DNA from 3 places in the Desulfitobacterium sp. LBE genome. Region 3 is predicted to be linked to each of the others. Evidence: riboswitches for the same ligand, from Rfam matches in the RefSeq annotation. Region 3 holds a riboswitch; each other region holds the start of a gene.

Region 1 (7,543 bases), 3.4 Mb from region 3:
AGTAGAGTTTCATCCCCAGCCGATCAGGGAGTAGAAGCTTATGCCCTCAGACCCAAAATCCTGGAGAGTCAGCTTCGAGTCTCTTTTTAAGCAAAGGGAGCATTGCCTGAAAGCTACGTTTTGCAGTAGCCCGGCGATGCTCCCTTTTTATGAACTTACGTTAAGAATCCCCTTGACAGGGTCTGCCGAAATTCGTAATCGATTCCGAATTTCGGGTATACATGGTCGCAACCTTCTAAAATACGCGCTTTGCTCCAATGAAGTGGGATTGCCAATAGGAACCCATGGTATAAATGGTTACTCCTTTTGAACTGGAGGCATTAATGAACTGTCCATTGCCCAGGAAAATCCCCACATGGTCGATGACTTTATCACCATCCAAGGAGAAGAAGACCAGGTCCCCGGCCTTCAGGTTGCTGTAAGAAACGGCCGTGCCCACCTTATATTGATCCCTGGATACCCGGGGCAAGGAAATGCCATGCTGAGCGAAGACATATTGGGTGTATCCGGAGCAGTCAAAGCCGCTGGTCGTAGTGCCGCCCCAAACATAAGGCACTCCGATATACTTTTTGGCCGTGTTGATCACGGCAGTAGCTTTGGAGGTAGTGCTGGAGGCACTGGTTTTGACGGAAGCTTTGGCGGCGCTGGCGGTGCTTTTGCTTGTAGCGGCAGACTTCTTGTCAGAAGTGGCAGAAGAGCTGGAAGCAGTGCTTTTCGGGGCTTGTGAGGGTGCAGAGCTGGACTGGGACCCACGGGAAATTTCACCGGTTGCTGCTCCGATTGCAGCTTGTCTGTCGGCATCGGCCCTGGCCAGTTCTCTGGAGGCTAGAACAGCTTCAAGATCGCTTTCAACAGTATCGCTTTGGGGAGCAAGGGCCATTTCCTCAACCCAAGCCAGATCTTGAGCTGTACCGGGCTCTGCCATGGTCTGCGGGTAAGCAAAGAGGGTAGTGGCGAAAAACCCCAAGGCTAGAAGAGAAACGAAAAGTTTATTGATAAATTTTTTCATAAAGTTCTCCTTTCAAAGTAAACGACGCAAAAGTGAAAGACAACCCATCGCAATCTGACAGGTTGTCCTCAGTATAAGATAATTTTTTCACGGTGTCCTTAGAGGATGATTGGTTATATCACCAGGTTTTGTTAAGATGTGGAACTACTTTTCGCTTAAGAGAAATTGAGGTACGCCTAATTTGGGATGATGAACTTGAACTAAATCCGTTTTATAGACCTGGGTTAACGTTTCTTCCCGGAGCACGTCTTCCTTTTTACCCCAGGTAACGATTTCCCCTTGATCGAGAAGGAGAATCCGGTCGCAATACTGAGCCGCTATATTTAAATCGTGCAAGACCATAATCACAGTGATGCCTAACTCGTCATGCCATTGACGGACATGATCCATGACTAAGGATTGATGGCCGATATCCAAATAGGTGGTGGGTTCATCCAGGATAAGTATCCGGGGCTCCTGAGCCATGGCCCGGGCCAGAGAGACCAGTTGGCGCTGACCGCCGCTCAGGGTGCTGACTTTTTGGGAGCGTTTAGGCCCAAGATTGAGTTTAACGAGTATGTTCTCCACCACAGCCTTATCATGGGAGCCCAGGTCGGCAAAAGGTTTTAACCAGGGATAGCGTCCCATGGATACGATCTGCTCTATGGTAAAGGGCAGGGCAGGGGTACCCTCCTGCTCCAGAACGGCAATCTGGCGGGCCAGCTCTTTTGAGGTATGGGAGGAAAGAGGCTTGCTCATTAGCAGGACCTTACCGGAAGTAGGAGGCTGAAGACCGCTGATGGTACGGATCAGAGTCGATTTGCCGCTGCCATTGGGGCCGATAATGCCAAACATATCTCCCTGGCTGATGGCAAAGGAGAGGTTCCGCAGCACAGCAAAGGAGCCATAATGTTGATTAAGGTTCTGAATCTCGAACAGGTTCATCCTAACCCCTCCTTAAACCACTTTTTAAAAGATAGGCGAAAAAGGGTGCGCCGACAAAGGCTGTAATCGCTCCGATGGGAATCTCCTGGGATTGGAGCAGGGTTCTGGCCATGGTATCCGACCACAAAAGGAAGATTGCTCCCGCTAAAGTAGACACCGGCAAGAGAATCCGGTGGTCAGGTCCTACGAGGAGGCGCATGAGATGGGGAATGATCAAACCGACAAAGGCGATAATCCCCACCATGGAGACTGCGGCTGTGGCCAATAAGGAACCGACCATGAGAATGGCAATTTTCTTGCGCTCCACATTGATTCCCAGGTGAGTGGCCGCTCTTTCCCCTAAAGCGATGACATTCAGCTCCCGGCTTTGCAAGAGAAGATAGGCCAAGCCGAGCAGAAAATAAGGGAGAAGGATCAGGACATTCTGCCAGCTGCTGTTGGCGAGACTGCCCATCATCCAGAAGATAATCTGCTGCATCTGCTCGCCGGAAACGGCAATCAGAAGAGAGAGAAAAGCACTCAGCAAAGCCTGCACTACCACACCGGCCAGGATTAAGGTTTCCCGTTCAAACTGACCATGCTGTCTGGATAGAGAGAAGACAAAGGCCAGAGAAATAAGCCCTCCGGCAAAGGCGAAGAGGGGCAGGGCCGATTGACCGAAGAAAGAAAAGCTGCGAAAAAAAAGGATAGCGGAGGCGGCGCCAATGGCGGCTCCGGAGGAGACCCCCAGGATATAGGGATCAGCCAGAGGATTGCGCAGAATTCCTTGAAAAGCCACTCCCGAGGTTGCCAGCATGGCCCCAACGATGAGGGCTAAAAAGACCCGGGGCAGGCGCAGATTCCAAACGATGGATTCCTGGGCTGAGGACCAGCTGGGGTCAAAGCTCAAAAAAGGCAGATGGTTTAAAATGATCTTCCAGGTCAGATGAAAAGGCAGGGAGACGGAGCCGGTCATCACACAGATGACAACGGAAAGAAGCAGGAGCAAGGATAAGCCCAAAATCCAGGGTATGCTTTTGGGGAAAGTTCGGGAATTCATCTTTATGTTATCCTCCTTAACTTAGGTCAATAGCTCTCTCCCCATACGGATGATAAGACCACCCTTGCCAAGGGCTAAAGAGTCAGAAACGCTCCGGGTAAAGGGCTTTAGCGATGGTTTCCAAGCCGTCGACGATCCGGGGACCGGAGCGGGTCACCATATCGCTGTCCAGATCGTAAATCCGGTCATTGCTGACAGCATCGATGGCTTGCCAAGCCGGGCGGGCGGCGATGGTGGCCTTCACATTATCCATGTAGTAGGAGTAGGTGCTCAGGATAACCTGAGGGTTCTTCTCAATCACCTGCTCCTCGCTGTATTGCGCCCAATCCTGGACATCACTGGCGATATTGATGCCACCTGCTTTGGTGATGAGTTCGTTAAGAAAGGTTCCTGCACCGGCGGTAAAAAGACCTGGATCCACTTCAATCCATACCCTGACCCGCTCAGCTTCCTTGATGGCCTCTACTTTATCGGCAATGGCTTGTTCCTTTGCTTTCATTCCCTGGAGCACAGCCTGGGCCTGTTCCTGAGTATTGGTAATGTATCCTAGTTCCTCAATGGTTTGATAGGTGCTTTCCAGACTTTGGGGGTTTAAATGAGCGACAGGTATCCCCAAACTGCGCAGGGAGTTAATAAAGCTGTCCTTATGCATTCCGGTCACGACCAAATCCGGTTTGAGCTGAATGAGCTGCTCCAGATTGGGGTTTAAACTGTCTTCAAAAATATATTCTGCGTTCTCCTGAATACCCACCGGGTAATTATCGTACACAGTTAAGCCGATCAGCTTGCGATCCAGGCCCAGAGCGCTTAAGATCTCCGTGGAAGGCGGAGCCAGACAGATAATGCGTTGAGGTTCCTTTTCCAGAGTGGTGGCCACACCTGTATCATCTGTGTAGGTTAAAGGGTAACTTGTAGTCTGGATGGTATCTTGCCCTGAGGGCGCTTCGGGAGGAGCGGCACCTTGCTGTGAGGGTGAATTGCAGCCGCTGAGCAAAACTAAGGTCACCCATAGGGTTATCAGCAGTGTGAATGCCTGTTTTTTTCTATTCATTTTTATGCTCCTTTCGAGTTGAAGTGGAAAGATCAAGAAAAACCTTTTATCGCCAGGATAAAAGGTTTTTGCTGCATTAGTAAACTCTTGCAGCGCCGTATCCTGTCCTCGAGGAGGGTCGCTGATGATTAGGCAGGTTCCTGACTTAAGAGTGATTACTCACTCAATTCACAGTGGCGGGACCGTGCCGGAATTGAACCGGCTTCCCTTTTAACTCTTTCCGGTAAGGATTGAGTACCTAATCCTAGTGTATTGAATTAAGACAATTATAAGGCATTCGTCCGGTAATGCCAAGGTTTGTTTAGTGCGTGCTTTCCTGGTGATTAAAGAATGGTTTTCAGCAACCGCGTAAATACTAAGGATGAAGATTTCAATTCACGGCAGGGGGATGTAAGCATGAAAGATATGCTCAAGAAAGGTTTAGCCTTGGGGTTAGGTTTCGCTGTGGTGAGCAAAGAGCAAATTGAGAAGGTCGTGGATGAGTTGGTAAAGAAAGGAGAGCTGTCCGCCAATGAGTCCAAGGAATTAATGAATGAGCTGGTCCAAAAGGGCGAGGATCAGCAGAATGAGATTCAGGTCAAGCTTAAGGAGCAAGTGCAAAAAATCCTGGCGGAGCTTAACCTTCCAACCAAAGCAGACATCGAGAGGCTGGAAAACCGCATCGCTCAATTGGAAAGCCGGACCCATGATTAGCAGAAAAATTCGTCATGTTCATCGCTACCAAGAAGTAGCCACGGTATTGGCCCGTAATGGATTCAGCCTCATCCTGGAAGAGATGGGGCTTATTAATTTTATCTCTTTTTCCAGACGGATGCGGAGGCGGGAGGAAGAGGTGGATCCCATAACTCTCGGTCAGCGCCTGCGTAACGCCTTAGAAGAGTTGGGGCCTACTTATGTGAAGATTGGACAAATAGCCAGCACCCGGCCGGATATTATTCCCGATTACCTCATTACGGAACTGGAAAAATTGCAGGATCAAGTTCCGCCCTTTTCTTTTGCCGAGGTTAGTCAAATTATTAAAGCCGAGTTGGGGGCCCCGCCTCAGGATATTTTCCGGCATTTTGAGGAAGAGCCACTGGCCGCAGCCTCGATTGGCCAGGTTCACCGTGCCGTTCTCCAATCAGGGGAAAGTGTTGCGGTAAAAATCCAGCGCCCCCATATTGCCCAGAAGATCGAGACGGATCTGGAAATACTTTTGGATTTGGCTGCTTTGGCGGAAAAGCGTATGGATTGGGCCGCCCTTTATCATGTGCGGGATATGGTGGAGGAATTCGCCAATTCCTTGCGCAATGAGTTAAACTATGAAATTGAAGGCAATAATGCCCAACGAATCAGAAAGCAATTTCAAGGGGATTCCTCCATTCACATTCCCAAGGTCTATAAAGAATACTCCACCAAAAAAGTTTTGACTTTGGAATACATTCAGGGAGTCAAGCTCAGCCAATTCCAGACCCTTGAAGCCTTGGGCTATAATCGGAAGGAACTGGCAGAGAATCTGATTAAAGCGATGTTCAAGCAAATCTTAATCGAGGGGTTTTTTCATGGGGATCCTCATCCGGGCAATATCTTTGTTTTGCCCAAACAGGTGATTTCCTTAATCGATTTCGGCATGATCGGCAGGCTTTCTTCTGATATGAAGGATCATTTTGCTTCACTGGTCATCGGGATGATGCGGCGGAAGACGGAGGACATGGTGGAGGCTGTGTTTGCCATGGGGATCGTGCCTGAGGATCTGGATCCCAAGGTATTGTATCGGGATGTGGATGGGTTAAGAGAGAAGTATCTGGATGTGCCCATGAGTGAAGTCGATCTGGGGAGTGCCGTCAATGACCTGTTTAAGGTGGCCTACAAACACCGGATTATTATTCCTGCCGATCTTGTCCTGTTGGGTAAATCCCTTCTGAGTTTGGAAGGAATCGTGGAGCAGTTGGATCCCGAGATCAGCATCATCGATATTGCCGAACCTTTCGGTGAGCAGCTCCTTAAGGAACGGCTTCATCCCGCTTTTCTCGCTGAAAAGACCTGGAAGCATTTCCGGGAATACTTCGATCTTTTATTAAACCTCCCTAAACAAGCTAAGGAGATTTTCAGCAGCATTCAGCGGGGAAAGATACGGGTGGAGATTTATTTACCCGAACTGGCCGCCTTTATACGGAAGCTGGACCGGATCAGCAATCAGCTCTCTTTCAGTATCTTATTGCTGTCCTTCAGCATTATTATGTGCGGTTTGGTTATTGCCTCCGCCTTAGGCAAGGAACCCCTGGTCTTCTGGCGGATACCGGCTATTGAGGCTGGTTTTACAGTAGCGGCCATGATGTTCATTCTGCTGCTGGTATCCATTTTGCGTTCAGGAAGGTTTTAGTACGGCGAGTTTTAAGTGTTATAGAGCACTGACGGGCATGCCAAGTTTGGTCTTTTTTGCTATAATCAATACCATAAGCAAATCACATAGGAGATTGTCATGTTATGATTAGAGCAATGCAAGAAGGGGATCGGGAACTGTTTCTGGAACTGGCGGCTGAATTCTACCATTCAGATGCTGTTCTCCACCCTGTACCTGAGGAATTTCACAGCAGAACCTTTGCGGAGATGATGAGCTCGGATCGTTATCTGAACGGATATATTCTGGAACAGGAAAACCAGGCTGCCGGCTACGCGATTACGGCCAAGACCTTTTCTCAGGAAGCAGGAGGAATCGTCGTTTGGATAGATGAGATTTATATCCTGCCCCCTTACCGCTCAAAGGGACTGGCCCGGGAATTTTTTCAATACTTGGAAAGTCACCGGCACCCAGGGATTAAGCGGATCCGGCTGGAGGTGGAGGAAGAGAATGTTCAGGCCATATCCCTGTATAAACGATTGGGATTTAATGATCTTGAATATATTCAGATGATCAAGGATTTTGACTGATGGATAGGAACTGATGAGGAACAATAAAAAGAAACAAGAGGATGGAATAGTGCATGAAAGTTGTTGAAGTAAAAGGGGCGGAATTAGAGGAGGCCTTTCAAATTCGCAGGGAAGTTTTTGTGGAAGAGCAGGGGGTTCCGCTGCAGGATGAATTTGATGGCTATGACGAGCCGGGTGCAGCCGCCCGTCATATTCTGGTATACTATGAAGACCAGCCGGCCGCTGCGGGCAGGCTGCGCTGGCTGGGGGATACGGCTAAATTGGAGCGGATCTGTGTCCGTGCCAACCTGCGAAAATTCGGCTTAGGCAGTGTCGTGGTCAAAAGCATGGAGCAGATTGCACAAAGGGAAAGCTTCCCTAAAGCAAAGGTTCATGCTCAGACCCAGGCTCAGAACTTTTATGAAAAACTAGGGTACCGCCAGGTGTCTGAGGAATTCATGGAAGATGGGATTCCCCATATCATTATGGAAAGGACGCTTTAAATGGTTTTTTTTCCATACGGCTCCAAAGAAATTGAGCATTTAAAGACCCGGGATAAGGTCCTGGGGCAGGCTATTGAGCGCATGGGAATGATCGAGAGAGGGATTATCCCGAATCTTTTTGAAGCGCT
Region 2 (7,543 bases), 3.5 Mb from region 3:
ATACTATCCATCAAACCATCAAGGTGAATTCCCCCGGTGAGAATAAGTTCCAGGGCAAGCAGCAAGGCAGCCGTAACCAGGGGCGGGTAGTGAGGAAGAAGCAGGGTTAAGGCCAACCATAAGGCTCCGCCCAGAATCAGGCCTACCAAAGGATAATAATGCTGACTTTGGGTGAATTCTTCCGAGGTCACCTGCTCCGGCTGAGGGAGTGGTATTCGGGTCAGGAAGGTCAGGGCGATCCATAATTTGCGCATGCTAGGCATCCTCTCGCCGCAAGGAATCCAGTAAGGCCTGACCGGCAGCTTTGATCTCCGTCGGATAGCCGGCGACCACGGAATAGACCTGCTGGGCGCCCTGTCCCAGGATCTGGTTGGCCCTGCCGGCCAGATCCCGATAAATCCTGGAAAGGGGATTATCCGGGACGATACCATCTCCCACTTCATTGGTGACCATAATCACCTGAGGGGTAATATCCCGGGCTATACGGGCGACAATGCGGACCTGTTCGAGAATCTTCTGCTCCAGCCTATGGAGGGCCTGGGTATACTCCTGCTCAGTCAGATGATCTTCTGCTGGATAGTGGGCAAGGAGGAGATTGGTCAGCCACAGGGTTACACAATCCACCAAAAGGACCCCTTTGTTCTGAGCATGGCGTTCCAACACAGAGGAAAGGGCAAGGGGTTCTTCCACTAAGCCCCAATGGGCAGGGCGCTGGTCCTGATGTTTTTTGACACGCAAAGCCATTTCTTCATCATAGACCTGGGCCGTGGCGATGTAGGTGACAGGCAGGCCGGGATGAGCGGCCAGGAGCTCGGCAAAGCGGCTTTTGCCACTGCGGGCTCCACCGGTTATGAGCACAAAATCTGACATAATTACCTCCGGTGATTGCTTAGTTTTTACCGCTGACTCCTGCGGATTCAAAAGTAGCCATTTCGTTGAGAATGTGGATGGAGGCATCCAGAAGATGGAAAGCGATAGCGGCTCCTGTTCCCTCTCCCAAGCGGAAATCCAGATGCATGATGGGTTTTAGCTCCAGTTGTTCCAGGGCGGCTCGATGGCCGATCTCCACAGAAGAATGGGAGGGAATCAGGAAGAAGCGGGCCGTAGGGCAGATGCGGACAGCGATGAGAGCAGCGGCAGTGGAGATGACCCCATCTAAAAGGATGGGGACACGGGAATAGGCTGCGGTCAGAATTGCCCCGGCCAGAGCACCGATCTCCAAGCCCCCTATTTTGCTGAGGATATCCACTCCATCCTTAGGATCGGGCTGATTGATGGCGATAGAACGGGCGATGACGTTTTGCTTGCGGATGAGTCCTTCATCATCCAGACCTGTGCCCCGCCCGGTAACCTCCTGGGGCGGCAAACCTGTCAAGAGAGAAATAATGGCTGTACTGGGGGTGGTATTGCCAATTCCCACTTCCCCTGTGGCCAGGACATTCACTCCGGAATCGATAGCCTGGCGGGCGATTTTAGCTCCGGTCAGCAGGGAGAGCAGAGCTTCTTTACGGCTCATAGCCGGTCCCTGGGCCATGTTATGGGTTCCGTTCATGATGCGGTGAGCCATAAGCTCGGGCGGATCCAGCGGGAAAGCCATGCCCACATCGGTGCAGATCACTTCGGCGCCGGCATGACGGGCCAGGACATTGATCCCTGCCCCGCCGCCCAGGAAATTATAGAACATTTGCGGGGTTACTTCCTGAGGGAAGGCACTGACCCCTTCCGCCACCACGCCGTGGTCTCCGGCCATGACGAGAATGGCCTTTTTTTGTACTTCCGGCCAAGGCTGACCTTGAATCCCGCCCAATTGTTTGGCGAGGGCTTCCAGGACTCCTAAACTGCCTTGGGGTTTGGTTAAGGAATCTAAACGGGTTTGTACAGCGGCCATGACCTGTTCGTCAAGACCGTGTATTCCCTGGATAAGATGGTCTAAGGCGGTTTCACATTCCTCCAGGGAAGCGTCACTCAGGTTTTCCTGTCTTAAGAAGTCATCCACTAGCTTGTCCTGTTCTAATTCGGTTTTACTCATCTGTATTCCTCTCCTTTAAAAAAAATAAAGTCCCGCCACTTCATAAGTGGTCGGGACTTTGCCTTCGTCGCCGCTGCTTTCCATAGCACCCATGGAAAGGCTTTCTTCATTCCTGGCAGGTCTCCTGGCTTGGATTCAAACGCCGCTACCCCTTCCCGGTCTGGCCGGTGGTTATGGTTCAGGCTCATCCTACACAGTGGTGGGTCCGCACCGGAATCGCACCGGTTTCCCTATTCTCCCCTTGGGGGCACCAAAGAATGGACTTTTTTTAACTAATTATAGAATAGCAAAGAAGAAGATTTTGTCAACCCTTTACTTAAAGAATTGCAGGATTTAAGATAGTACTAAGAATTGTACTAGAACACAAGAAGAAAACAAGGATGTGCATAATGTGAATAGGACGAAAATTACCCGGTTATCCCTTCTTTTTGACGGAATGGTTGTTTTCCGAGGCATCATAGGGGATCCGGTGGCAGTTTCTTTCCAAAAACTGCTCCAGGGGATAGGGAGCAGGGAGTTTGATCTGATGGCAATTTATAAAGATTATCATCATTTCTGCTCCTTGGCGACTCAGGCTCATTGGCCTGATTATCTTTGGGAGCGTATGCTTCAGGATGACAATGAGCTGGCCAGGCAAACGGCTCAACAGGGAAAGGACCGGGTTCCCGCCGGGCTGCGCCGACTGGCCGGGCGGGAGCTGCTCTATTTGCGGGAGCTTGCCGGGCTGAAGGCGGAAGATATTAAAGGGGCTGTCAAGGCACGGTGTGCAGAGCAAGGGGCGGAAGAACCGGGCCTCTGGCTGGAGGAACCATTGAGCCCGGAAAGCTGGCCTGGTTGGCTGAGTCTTCCGGATATGGATAGGGAAAAAGAAACTTATGCAAAAGAAGAGAATCGGGCTGAAAACTATCTCCTTTCCTCTCAGAAAAAGTTGAAGCAGAGTCTGCTTCGGGGAAGGTCAGAGGAAATGGTGGATGCGCTGCTTGCTTATTATCAAACCATGGGTACCGGATTGTTCGGCCGGTGCATGGCTCTCAAATGGCGGGGCCGTGCGGAAAGGCTGGAAGGGGTACACCCTGAGCCCATGCGCATCAGCAAGTTGATTAATCAGGAACGGGAGCAGGGAATCATCCTCCAGAATACGGAATTTTTCCTGAAAGGCCTTCCGGCTAATAATGTGATTCTCTATGGCAACCGTGGGACTGGGAAATCTTCCTTGGTTAAAGCTTTAGTGCAGGAATATGGTGAACAGGGACTGCGCCTGGTGGAATTATCGAAAACAGACTTGCATGACTACCCCAAGATTATTCGGCTCCTGGCCAAGCAGCCTTTGAAGTTCATTCTGTTTATTGACGATCTTTCTTTTGAAGACACGGAAAGTGATTATAAGAATCTGAAGACCCTGCTGGAGGGAGGGCTGGAAGGGAAGCCCCAAAACGTGCTGATCTATGCCACCTCCAACCGGCGTCATTTGATCAGAGAAACCTTCGGCGAACGGCAAGTCGAGGAAGTCCACCGGCGGGACAACATGGAGGAAAAATTGTCCTTATCCGACCGCTTCGGCATTACGGTCACCTTCCCCACACCGGACCAGGAAGGCTATCTGAAGATTGTGGAGGAGTTAGCAACTCAGGAAGGGCTGACACTTCCCAAGGAGGAGTTAAGACAGCAGGCGCTGCGCTGGGTGATGAATCATAATGCCCGCTCAGGGAGAACCGCCCGTCAGTTTGTGGATTTTCTGGTGGCCAGGGAAGGGTTGGCCGCTCAGCAATAGTTTTGGATAGCCGGCTTAGGGGGCCGGCTTTTTTCTTGCGCCCAAGCCCCCGCCTCTTGGAAAATGTATAGTATAAGGCTGAGCGTTCATCCTAATACTAACTTATCCGTAATGATGAAAGTGTGAAATTCATGAATATAAAAATCTCAAGCCGTCAATCCTTTTGTACTTATTTCGTGATTGTTTCCCTATCTATAGGCATGCCCAATCTGATCATAAGAGATTTGGAGCAGGATTTTTGGCAGGCCCTCCTGGTGGCTATAGTTATAGAAACAATGCTGGGTTTTTTCTTATATAAAATGGGGAGGACCTATGCCAATCAGACGATTTTTCAATACAGTGAGAAAATCCTCGGCAAAATCTTAGGCAAGATAAGCGTTGGCATGTTCAGCCTTTACTTTATTAGTGTAGCCATCACCCTTACCCAAAGTCTTATGGAATTCTTTGGTTCGATGGCGATGCCGGAAACTCCGCGCTACGTTTTTGCCATTTTGCTCTTGCTGGTGAGCACCTATGCCTGCAGTGCCGGGCTGGAGGTGATTATGCGGCTTTCTGAGATTGTCGCCCCCTTTGTGCTGGGCTCCTTTCTCTTTATCATGCTGTTTAATATTGGGAATATGGAGTTTGATAATTTGCGGCCCATGTTCCAGCACAGCCTGGGGGAGATTCTGAGAGGAGCTATGCTTCCCACTGCTTGGTTCGGGATCTGTATTATTATGGGCGTTTTAATGGCTTACCATAATAATCCTAAAGTTATGTACAAGATAAAGCTTATGGGTGTGGGCCTGGGCATTCTGACGATCACCACCTCCATGTTTTTTGTCATTACGGTGATTGGCGTAGAAATGGGCTCCAGGCAATTGTATTCCGTCTATATTCTCGCCCGCCTGGTTGATGTAGGGGATTTTATCCAAAGAATGGAGGCGTTTCAGATCGTATCCTGGACGGCGGGATCTTTTTTGATTCTGGCTTTGTTTCACTATGCCGGCGTGGAAGGCTTAAAACATATTTTTCCGAAAAAATCCCGCATGTTTTTGGGGATCAGCATTGCCGTTATTGTATTTGTCGTTTCTGTCTTTGTTACGCCCACCGCCATTGATCGCTCGACATTTTTGAAAAACATCCTTGGCGTCTATGGTTTAGTTGTCGAAATATGTGGAGTTTCCCTCCTTTTTATCATTTACGTCATAAAACAAAAATTCAAGGCAGTAAAAAAGAGGTCTTCTAATGAGCAATAAGCACGGATCCAACATATCCCCCAACCTTGAAGAGAATCGAAGGCGTTTCATTAATAGTTTCAAAAATTCTGTGGATCTTTTGTTTCGTGAATTACGATTTGGCAAGACGAACAAAGGCTTTTTGGTCTATCTTGATGGATTGGTGGATCGGCAGTACATGAGTTCTTCGATCATCAGACCCCTCATGGCATGTCAAGGTTCCGAGCCAATTTTGTCGATGGACATTTTACAAAAAGATGTTTTGTGCAATAGCGCTATTGATATTGTGCAGGTTTTTGATCAAGCGGTGCAGGGGGTGTTATCCGGCCAGACGGCCCTTTTTTTGGAGGGAGTAGAGGAGGTCCTGCTGCTTGAGACCTTTGGTGGTGAGACCCGCAATGTTCAACAACCGGAAACTGAAGCCACCGTCCGGGGGCCCCGGGAAGGATTTGTGGAAAGAATTGAGGTAAATGCCTCTTTACTCCGCCGTAAAATAAAGGACCAGAAATTACGTCTGGAAACTATGAATCTGGGGGAAAGAACCCATACCAAAATCTATATGGCCTATATTGAAGGGATAGCTAACCCGAAGATTGTGGGTGAGGTGAAGAGACGCCTTCAGTCCATCGATATTGACGGGATTCTGGAGAGCGGCTATATTGAACAACTGATTGAAGATTCCCCCCAATCCATTTTCCCCACGGTGGGAACCACTGAAAAACCCGATAAATTGGCGGCAAAGCTGTTGGAAGGCCGGATAGGAATTCTGGTGGATGGGACTCCTTTTGTGATCACAGTGCCCTACCTGTTTGTGGAAGCCTTTCAGAATCCTGAAGATTACTATTCCCGGCCTTATTATGCCTCCCTGGTTCGGCTCATCCGCTACCTGGCTTTTTACTTCTCCACCACACTTCCGGCTTTTTATGTGGCTATCCAGTCCTATCACCAGGAGATGGTTCCCACCAGCCTCTTAATAAGTATGAGTGCAGGCCGCGAAGGCATACCTTTTCCGGTGATCGTCGAAGCTTTGGGGATGGGCATAGTCTACGAGATTCTTCGGGAAGCAGGTATACGCATGCCCCATACGGTGGGTCAGGCCGTCAGTATCGTCGGGGCCTTAGTCGTTGGTGAGGCGGCGGTCCAGGCCGGTTTAATCAACCAGGTTATGGTGATTGTGGTTGCTCTTACCGCTATTTCGGGGTTTCTGGTGCCACCTTTTACCGGACCAGCGTCTTTGCTGCGCTTATATTTTCTGGTGACCACCTCTTTTCTGGGCATGTTTGGCTGGCTGATGGCCTTGCTGGCCCTTGTCATTCAGTTGCTGTCCGTCCGCTCCTTTGGCATTCCCTATCTTTCCCCCATTGTTCCCACCAATATCGGGGATTTGAAAGACGGCATGGTCCGCTTTCCTCTTTGGTTTATGTTATCCCGCCCCTCTTTACTCAGCCCTTATCGGCGGCAAAGTACCAAAAATATGAAAAAAAGCTTGAGAAAAATAAAAGGAAGTTAAGCGAAGATGAGCAATGGATACATGAAAAGATCGGTGATCCTGGTATCGTTATTCAGTTTGCTCTTATTACCGGGGTGCTGGGACCACCGGGAACTGAATGAGCTGGGGGTCGTCAGTGCTTTGGGGTTGGATCTTAACGAGCGGGGGAAGATACAAATCACGGTTCAAGTCATTAATCCCCAGGCTTATATAACCAAAGGTCAGGAAGGTAAAGCACAAACGCGGATTTTGACCAGTGAAGGTGAGACTTTCTTTGATGCGGTGCGGGGTTTAATGACTAAATCTGGGGATCGGCTTTTCTATCCTCATAATCAGGTGATCGTGATTGGAGAGGATTTGGCCAGAGCCGGGGTTAAACCTATCCTGGATTTTTTGGAACGCGACCCGGAAATCCGTTTATTTACCTGGGTTCTGTTAACAGAAGGTAAGGCGGAAGAGGTGGTCAGAGCTCCTTCCGATGAGTCCCTGATTTCCGCGATGCATGTGATGCTTTTGGTTGACGATTATTATTCCGCTTCCAAAAGCATACCGAGAAATATTCTGGAGTTTGCCACTATGGTTTACTCGGAAGGAATCGAGCCTGTTTTAGGGAAGATCGAGTTCTATGAAGAAAAGGGAAACCCCACCTACCAGCTGATCGGGGGAGGAGCATTTAAGGGAGACAAGCTGATCGACTGGCTGGATGCCGGGGAAGCACGGGGATATCTCTGGGTTCACAATGATGTCAATGGGGGAATCATTACCGCCTATACTAAGGAAGGGGCCGAAAACCAGGCTCAGGCTGATGGTTCCTCCGGTCTTGGGGAGAGGATATCCTTCGAGATTATACGAACCAAGAGCAGAGTGAAACCGGTTCTGGAAGGTGAAAAGCTAAGCTTTGTGATTGATCTTGATGTTACCTGTAACCTGGGGGAGCGCACCGATAATAAGGAAACCATCACTAAGGAAGATTTCAAGGAGTTAGAGAAGATCTTAAGCCAGGCCGTGATCGGGGAAGTTCAAGGCATCGTGGACAA
Region 3 (7,543 bases):
TTTTCCAATAGTCTTTGATCATGGGAAATGAACAGAATTGTTCCTGCATAGCTTTTCATTAATATTTCCAAAGCCTCTATGCCGGGCAAATCCAGAAAATTGCTGGGCTCATCCATCAGTAGAATATTGTAGCGCCCCAGCAGCATTTTAGCCAGCAATAATTTGATGAGCTCTCCCCCGCTTAACACTGACAGATTTTTTTTGATATCATTTGGTGAAAACCCCATAGAGGCCAGTACAGAGCGGATTTCCGACTGCCCATAGTCGCAATGGTCTTCCATAAAGGTCATGACGCCTTGGTCGCGATTGAATTTATAGCTGTTTTGAGCAAAATAACCGATTTCTGCTTTTGGAGAAATGGCTATACCGGCTTCTCTATGCAAAATCATTTGAAAAAGGGTTGTTTTTCCTGTTCCATTGCCCCCGGTGAAGGCTACTTTGGCGCCAAGAGGAATTTGAAAGGATGCTTTTTCAAACAGCACCTTGTTGTCAAAAATCTTGTTGATCTCTGTCCCTGTAATCGGATAAGGATTGTGCAGAGCCAGCGCCTGACTTTGCCGGAAACGAACGGTGCGGGCTTTCTCGGGAGCCGATATATCCCCCATGGACTCAATACGGTGTTCCATGGACTTTGCCGCCTTGTAGAGAGTTTTTTGCTTGCTTCCTATCGTCTTTTGATGCCCGAGACGGCCTCCGCTTTCAGTGGCCCCCCTTTTAGCGGCTCCTTTCGTTTTTTGATCAACTTTCTGCGCCTGTTTCCGTTTTTCTTCCGCAGCCCGCTCCAGGCGCGCCCGTTCCATAACATGCTGTTCATACTGGGCTGTTTGGCGTTGGCGTTCTTCCTCCTTCTGGCCCAGATAGTCGGAATAGTTCCCCCAATACTCAGTGATTTTGCCGTCCTTCAACTCCCAAATTTTGTTTACAACCTTATCGAGAAAGTAGCGGTCATGACTGATGATCAGGAGTGCGCCTGAGAAATACTGGAGCTGGCCAATCAAAAAATCAATTCCCTCCCGGTCGAGGTGGGAGGTAGGCTCATCGGCAAAAATGCCATGCACTTGGCCGGAGAGTGCCTGGGCAACTTTCAGGCGGGTTTCTTCACCGCCGCTCATGGTTTGTGTATCCAGCCCGCTGACACCAAGTTTGCCCAGCAGGGCATGGTCTATAGATTCCTGCCAGGCGGCTTCTGTCAATTGGGGTATATAAGCAAAGTTACCTATTCCGTTCACTATGCATCCCGGCAAAGCTAATTCTCCAAGCAGCACTTTGAGGAGAGTGCTTTTTCCTGCTCCGTTGCTGCCCACCAATCCAATACGGTCGTAATTATATAATTCCAATTCATTGATGCTCAATATTTCGCGGCCTTTATATTCCACATAAATATCAGTTGCTTTTAATAACAGTTCCATAGTTGGCTCCTCCCGTTTTTTATTGCATAGTTCATAGTTTGATATGGCAATAAAAAATGCAGATCGCCAGCCTCTAGATGGGCTTTCGATCTGCATATCAACGAAAAAAGACAAACAACAACAAGGATAGCCTGAAATGGCTATACCCCGCCTGTTTTCCATGTCCTTGCCCGCAAAGATAAACACAACAAAAAAGCCCACAATGTGGAAGGATTTACTGCTTTTTTATTGCCTGTTTACCTTAAACGGACGGAATACATAGATTATTATGTCCCCTTTATTCTCTAAATTTGCAGGTTATTATAGCACTTCAAGAATATGATTGTCAAATTGCTAAGATTTTGAAGGCAATAAAGTTCGTAAAAAAGGGAAATGTCAGGTACACTTGACATCCCGGGAAGACTCTGTTATGTTTTGTATAAGGTGTACCTTACATCATAGGGGGAGACAATGCCATGCACAATAAAGTAAGGATATTGCGCGAGGAATGGGGACTTACCCAAAAAGAGCTGGGAGAAAAAGTGGGAGTTTCACGTCAGGCCATCAATGCCATAGAGACAGGTAAATTTAATCCTTCCCTATGGCTTGCTTATGATCTGGCCAAACTTTTTAAGGTGTCCATTGAGGAGCTCTTTCTTTTCATTGAGGAGGATAGAAAATGAAGCAACTGCTTAAGAATCCGGCCACCAATGCTATCGGTCTAAGCCTCTTTACAGCCTTTTACAGTCTAATCTTTATCGTAACTGCCGGTCATGTTGAGTTTGTTAATCTTTTGTACTACAGCCGGTCGGACGGCAAAAGTTCCTTTTGGACCGGTTGGAGCTATTTTCTGGCTTCCGGATATCATGCTTACATCGCCTACGTCTTGATAGCCCTATCCATTTTGGTTGTGTTGATGCTTTTGACGCGCAGGCATCCTTATGATGAGTATCACACAGACGTCCTGATCAAGTGCTTGGCGGTAGCGACGATTCTTACCCTTGCTGCTATTGCCATATTCTATTTGCTGGTTTTAAGTGAACCTAACGGTATTGTAGAAAAGTTTACGCTGTTCATCGTTATACACTGGGTGACGGTAGTACTGGCGGATTTGGTTTATGTGCTGATATGCAGATGGAGATAGAAATTAGAAGCTAGAAGCTAGCAGTGGAGATAAGAGATTATGAAAATTGCACTGATCCAGCCTAAAATGAATAAAAGGCCTATGGATACGGATCTGAAGACCCGTATGTCTCCTCCCTTGTCACTGCTTACTTTGATGGGTCTCACACCTGAGGGTCACGAGGTGATCATGGTGAATGAGAATGTGGAGAAAATAGATTATGCTTGCGGCGCAGAGCTGGTTGGTATCACCATTACCTTGGATGTCATGCCCAGAGCCGTAGAGATTGCCGAAGAATTCCACCGTTTGGGGATACCCGTTGTAGCCGGGGGAATTCATGTTACCAGCAGTCCGGATGAATGCCGGGGATATTTCGACGCCATTTGTATCGGCGCTGCCGAGCGGGTATGGGAACGGATGATCGAAGATGCGGAAGAAAGCCGATTACAGCAGGTCTATCATGATATGACGGATTTCCGGGGGGAGGAGATTGCTTCTCCGGCTTATCACCGAATCGATAAAAACCGCTACCTCTATACCAATATCATGACCACAAGCCGCGGCTGCCCCAACCGCTGTGGCTTCTGCTACAACAGCTGCCGGAACAGGATGTATATCCGCCGCCCCGTTACGGATGTGCTCAGAGATATCGAAGGCCTGGGAACCCGGCATATCCTGTTTATTGACGATAATTTCATCGGTGTGCCTGCCTACACTCGTGAATTGCTTAATCATCTGCGGGGCAGGGAGTTAAAATGGAGCGCCGCTGTCACCACGAAAATCGCCGACTATCCCGATGTCCTGGATTTGATGGCAGAAACGGGCTGCCAAAGCCTTTTTATCGGTTTTGAATCGATCAATAATTCCTCATTGCATGGCGTAAATAAGGATAATCAGTTTGAGAAGTATGAAAGGATTGTCACAGCAATACACAGCCGGGGCATTATGATCAATGCCAGCATGGTATTCGGTCTGGATGGGGATGAACCGGATGTTTTTCAGAGAACACTGGACTGGCTGGTCAAGAACAAAATTGAAACCCTGACCTCCCATATTCTCACTCCCTATCCCGGCACAGAATTGCATGGCCGGATGAAAGAGGAAGGCCGCATCCTCGATCATGAACTGTCCAGGTACAATACAGCTCATGTGGTCTTTCAGCCCAAGGGAATGACGGCAGAGGAATTATATAAGGGCTATCTATGGATCTACCGGGAGTTTTATTCCTTTCCCAATATATGGCGCCGCAGGCCGGAACATAAGGCCCAGCGCAAATCCTTTTTTTTATTTAACATTTTATACCGTAAATTCGGTGGGCTTACATCGGTGCTGGCGCGAATTATTCCCATGAGAACGGTAGGGCGGCTGGCGGCAAGGATCTCCTATAGGGTAAAATAGGGTTCAATGACATATATGGTTAAGTAGTAGCATGATATTGATGATATGTATTGTGAGTTATCAAATAACTAAAGTAGTTAGGGCAGCTCTATATGGGCCAATATGATGGGAATAGGCCTGCGGTCTATCGGCGGCGGAGCCGATGTTTTCTAAAGTCACCCAAGAGAGGAGGGGGACTAAAAGTGAAAAGATTAGTGTTAAGTGTCCTGCTTTTAATAATAAGCTTTTTTCTCAGCATTATAGCACTTAAGTTTGAAATGAAAATAATGGGTCCTGAAGAGGGTTATAATGTGCCTTTTCCAGCTTATCTGATGGCGTGCCTTCTGTATCTTTTAGTATTTTGCGGCATTTATAGTGCCCTAAATCCTCTATTCCAAAATTATAGAGACAATGAAAAATATGTGCTGACAGGTGTTTTCTCTGTGTTGCTATTTGTTGTGTTCAGATTTCCTCTGTCCTATCTTGGACTTATCTGGTTAAATCCTATCTTGTATTAATGCTTAGCGTTAAGAAATTAGGCATCATACAGGATTGTTAAACCTTGTCGCCATAAGAGAAAGTTATCAATAGAGTAGTTGACAGATTTTATTGAATAGTATAGCATATTAATAACTTGTGTTGAAAAACAACAAAATAATAGGGGTTTTTAGGATTAATTGGTTGCGATAGCAACGAATTAATCCTGAACGCTGCCGACATAACTAAAAGGAAAGAGCATGAACGAACGTATAGACAAAAGAAAATCACTGATCAAAGCGATTTCAGCCATCGATCGTTATAGCCAGACCTATATCGGCAGAAATGTCAAAGACTATAACATCGGACAGGGACAATGGGCATTTTTGACCCAATTGCTGTTTAATTACGATGGTATAACTCAGGAAGAGTTAAGCGAACTACTCAATATCGATAAGGCCAACACAGCGAGAGCCTTGAAAAAGCTTGAAGAAGAGGGTTATGTATACAGAGAAGAAGACCCTAAAGACGGGCGTAAGAAAATTGTTTATGTCACAGCCAAAGCAAGGGACTTTGAACAAGAATTTCATGAAGTGTTTAAAGGATTAAACCGGATTCTGGCCAAAGATTTTACGGAGGATGAGCGGGAAACCGCCAGGCGGATTTTGTATAAAATGCTGGATAATATCGCCGATTATGAACGCAGGCATAGATAAAAGTGGCCTAAGGAGGAGAAGTCAGTGGAGATCTTAATGAAACCGATCGGCTATATCAAGTCTCCTTATAAGGAAAAAGGCGAAGCCCCCAGGCAAAGCACTCTTTCGGGAGAAACGACGGCTGTTATTGAAATTCTCGAAGAATACCAGGAAGGTATTGCCGATATCCAAGAAGGAGAGTATGGGGTCATTTTGTTTTACTTTCATAAATCCGAGGGATATAAGCTGATGACCCTTTCCCGCAGAAACAATCAGGTTATGGGTGTGTTTTCCACACGATCCCCCAACCGGCCCAACGGCATCGGTCTGTCCACAGTCCGGTTTGTGAAAAGAGAGGGCAACCGTCTGTTTTTTGAGGGAGTGGATATGCTGGATAATACCCCCGTACTCGATATTAAGCCTTATATTGACCCGGCCGCTGTGGCCGATTGAACGAAACTTGTTTTAATGACATAGGGATAGAGCTTGTTGTTTAAAGCTGAATAAGAAACTATTGACAGGTTTACGCAAGTAATGAAAAGGGAATCAGGTGCAAATCCTGAGCAACCCCCGTTACTGTAAGCGCCGTTAAAGATTTATTTATCTTCATGCCACTGGCGAAGACTGGGAAGGCGATAAATAAAGGCGCGAGCCAGGAGACCTGCCTGTTAATAAAACTACAATTCATTTTCCGGAGGGGAGGGTGATTTATTTTCTTTGCCCAAAATTAAAGAGAAGACATAAAAAAACCAGGACAGATGCTCAGACTCCGGTCAGGAAAAAGTCAGGAAGAAAGGTGAAGAACAATGGAGAAACGCTATAGCCAAAGAATAGTTGCCTTATTGGTCATGGTCATGATCATACTCTTGGGGGGCTGCAATTCATCAGCCGCCAACCAACCGGCGGAAAACCCACCGGCTGAAAAAGCAGTTGCAGCCGGGACTTACACGGCAAAAGCAGCCGGTTATCACGGAGATCTTGAAGTGACCACGGAAGTGGATCAGGAAGGAAAAATCACAAAGATTACCATAGGCGAAAATACGGAAACCGAGGATGTTGGCGGCATCGCCATGGAGAAAATACCCCAGCGTATTATAGAAGCTCAATCCCTGGATGTGGACGTGATTGCCGGTGCGACACTGACCAGTAAGGGGATCATCAATGGGGTGGCCGCGGCCTTAAAGGAGGCCGGTGCAGATCCTGTTCACTACGGTTATGTTGCCCCTGAAGAAGAGAGCGGGGCGATCATGTCCCCTCTGAATAAGAGTGCCCTACCCGTAAAGAAAGAAACCACCGGTTCCATAACCATTAAGGATGTCAAAGGCCGGGAGGTAACCCTTGACCTGCCTATTTCCTCCTATGCTATCAGCACCATGGATGTCATCGACTATATTATACCGCTGAAAGGTGAAGAGGCTTTTGCTATGCTGGTTGCTTCCGGACAGGACGGCGGTGGCGGTATCCAAAAATATGCTCAGCTGTATAAGCCCATTGTCGGGGACTATACCCAACATTTAGGCCAGATTTCCGATCATAACGCGCCTTTTGACCTGGAAATGGTTTTGTCCATGAATCCCGATGTCCTCATCGTCAATTCAGCTATGGCCGCTCATAAATATGCCTTGGAAATAGAGGAACAGCTTACGGCGGCCGGAATCAGCATTGTTCTCATCGATGTTCCCGGCAAGACATTGGATAAGTCGGTTCAGGAGACCATGAAGCTCCTGGGCAAGATTTTCCAGGAGGGGGAAAAAGCCGCTGAAGTAGCAGCGTTCATAGATAAGCAGTATGAACTCCTTGCAGCCAAAAATCTTGCTCAGCGTCAGAATAAACCCAAGGTCTATTATGAAAAGTCAGGATATTCCGAGGTCTACGGGAGCACGGGAACCAGCGTTTCCGGATGGGGTCTGCCGATTGCTATTGCCGGCGGCGACAATATTGCCGATGCCGTTCTTTTAGATAAAGCATCAGCCGGAGGAAGCAGCAATACCCTTGATCCTGAGTATGTCATTAAAGCCGATCCTGATTACATCATTCTCAGCGGAGTCAATGACGGCTGGCTGGACAGTCTTAAGCAAAAGAAAGAACCTCCTCAGTATGATATTATCAACAGAACCGGCTGGAGCAATTTGCAGGCGGTTAAAAACAACAATGTCTATGAATTTGCCCACTCAACCAGCCGCTCCATTTATGCTTTTTACCCTTGTCTGAAAATGGCCAAGCTCTTCTACCCTGAAGAATTTAAGGATCTGAATCCGGAAGCGGTCCTTGATGAGTTTTTCGATCAATTTATGCTGGTGGGCAGCGATATCAGCACCTGGTTTACGGGCCTTGAAGACCGTATTTCCCTAAAGAAATAAAAACGGCAAGGGCTTCGGAACGCTGGAGGCACAAGGGGGTTTAAGACCGGCCTTTGCTCCGGCTCTCCGCGGCCCTTTTGGATGCCGGTTATGCAAGAAAGACTAAGGGGTGAATCAAGATTA

The links. Region 3 has a riboswitch for cobalamin ahead of DESLBE_RS16570 (ABC transporter substrate-binding protein). Riboswitches for the same ligand answer to the same signal wherever they lie in the genome.
Region 1: another riboswitch for cobalamin. It lies ahead of DESLBE_RS00365 (ABC transporter substrate-binding protein); the one in region 3 lies ahead of DESLBE_RS16570 (ABC transporter substrate-binding protein).
Region 2: another riboswitch for cobalamin. It lies ahead of cobT (nicotinate-nucleotide--dimethylbenzimidazole phosphoribosyltransferase); the one in region 3 lies ahead of DESLBE_RS16570 (ABC transporter substrate-binding protein).

Annotation. Positions count from the first base shown of each region.
Region 1 covers NZ_VLKD01000001.1:73,364-80,906, forward strand. The annotation lists gene DESLBE_RS00340 (peptide chain release factor 3) at 1-34, shown strand, start outside; gene DESLBE_RS00345 (C40 family peptidase) at 236-1,009, opposite strand; gene DESLBE_RS00355 (ABC transporter ATP-binding protein) at 1,154-1,933, opposite strand; gene DESLBE_RS00360 (iron ABC transporter permease) at 1,935-2,972, opposite strand; gene DESLBE_RS00365 (ABC transporter substrate-binding protein) at 3,055-4,023, opposite strand; cobalamin riboswitch at 4,137-4,280, opposite strand; gene DESLBE_RS00370 (ATP synthase subunit B) at 4,420-4,716, shown strand; gene DESLBE_RS00375 (AarF/ABC1/UbiB kinase family protein) at 4,709-6,385, shown strand; gene DESLBE_RS00380 (GNAT family N-acetyltransferase) at 6,490-6,933, shown strand; gene DESLBE_RS00385 (GNAT family N-acetyltransferase) at 6,987-7,415, shown strand; gene DESLBE_RS00390 (DNA-3-methyladenine glycosylase) at 7,416-7,543, shown strand, end outside.
Region 2 covers NZ_VLKD01000001.1:41,845-49,387, forward strand. The annotation lists gene cobS (adenosylcobinamide-GDP ribazoletransferase) at 1-263, opposite strand, end outside; gene cobU (bifunctional adenosylcobinamide kinase/adenosylcobinamide-phosphate guanylyltransferase) at 256-870, opposite strand; gene cobT (nicotinate-nucleotide--dimethylbenzimidazole phosphoribosyltransferase) at 890-2,029, opposite strand; cobalamin riboswitch at 2,126-2,299, opposite strand; gene DESLBE_RS00185 (ATP-binding protein) at 2,421-3,800, shown strand; gene DESLBE_RS00190 (endospore germination permease) at 3,932-5,038, shown strand; gene DESLBE_RS00195 (spore germination protein) at 5,028-6,527, shown strand; gene DESLBE_RS00200 (Ger(x)C family spore germination protein) at 6,534-7,543, shown strand, end outside.
Region 3 covers NZ_VLKD01000001.1:3,493,356-3,500,898, reverse strand. The annotation lists gene DESLBE_RS16605 (Msr family ABC-F type ribosomal protection protein) at 1-1,409, opposite strand, end outside; gene DESLBE_RS16600 (helix-turn-helix transcriptional regulator) at 1,865-2,071, shown strand; gene DESLBE_RS16595 (hypothetical protein) at 2,068-2,532, shown strand; gene DESLBE_RS16590 (radical SAM protein) at 2,572-3,909, shown strand; gene DESLBE_RS16585 (hypothetical protein) at 4,092-4,406, shown strand; gene DESLBE_RS16580 (MarR family transcriptional regulator) at 4,626-5,081, shown strand; gene tsaA (tRNA (N6-threonylcarbamoyladenosine(37)-N6)-methyltransferase TrmO) at 5,106-5,513, shown strand; cobalamin riboswitch at 5,563-5,744, shown strand; gene DESLBE_RS16570 (ABC transporter substrate-binding protein) at 5,867-7,420, shown strand.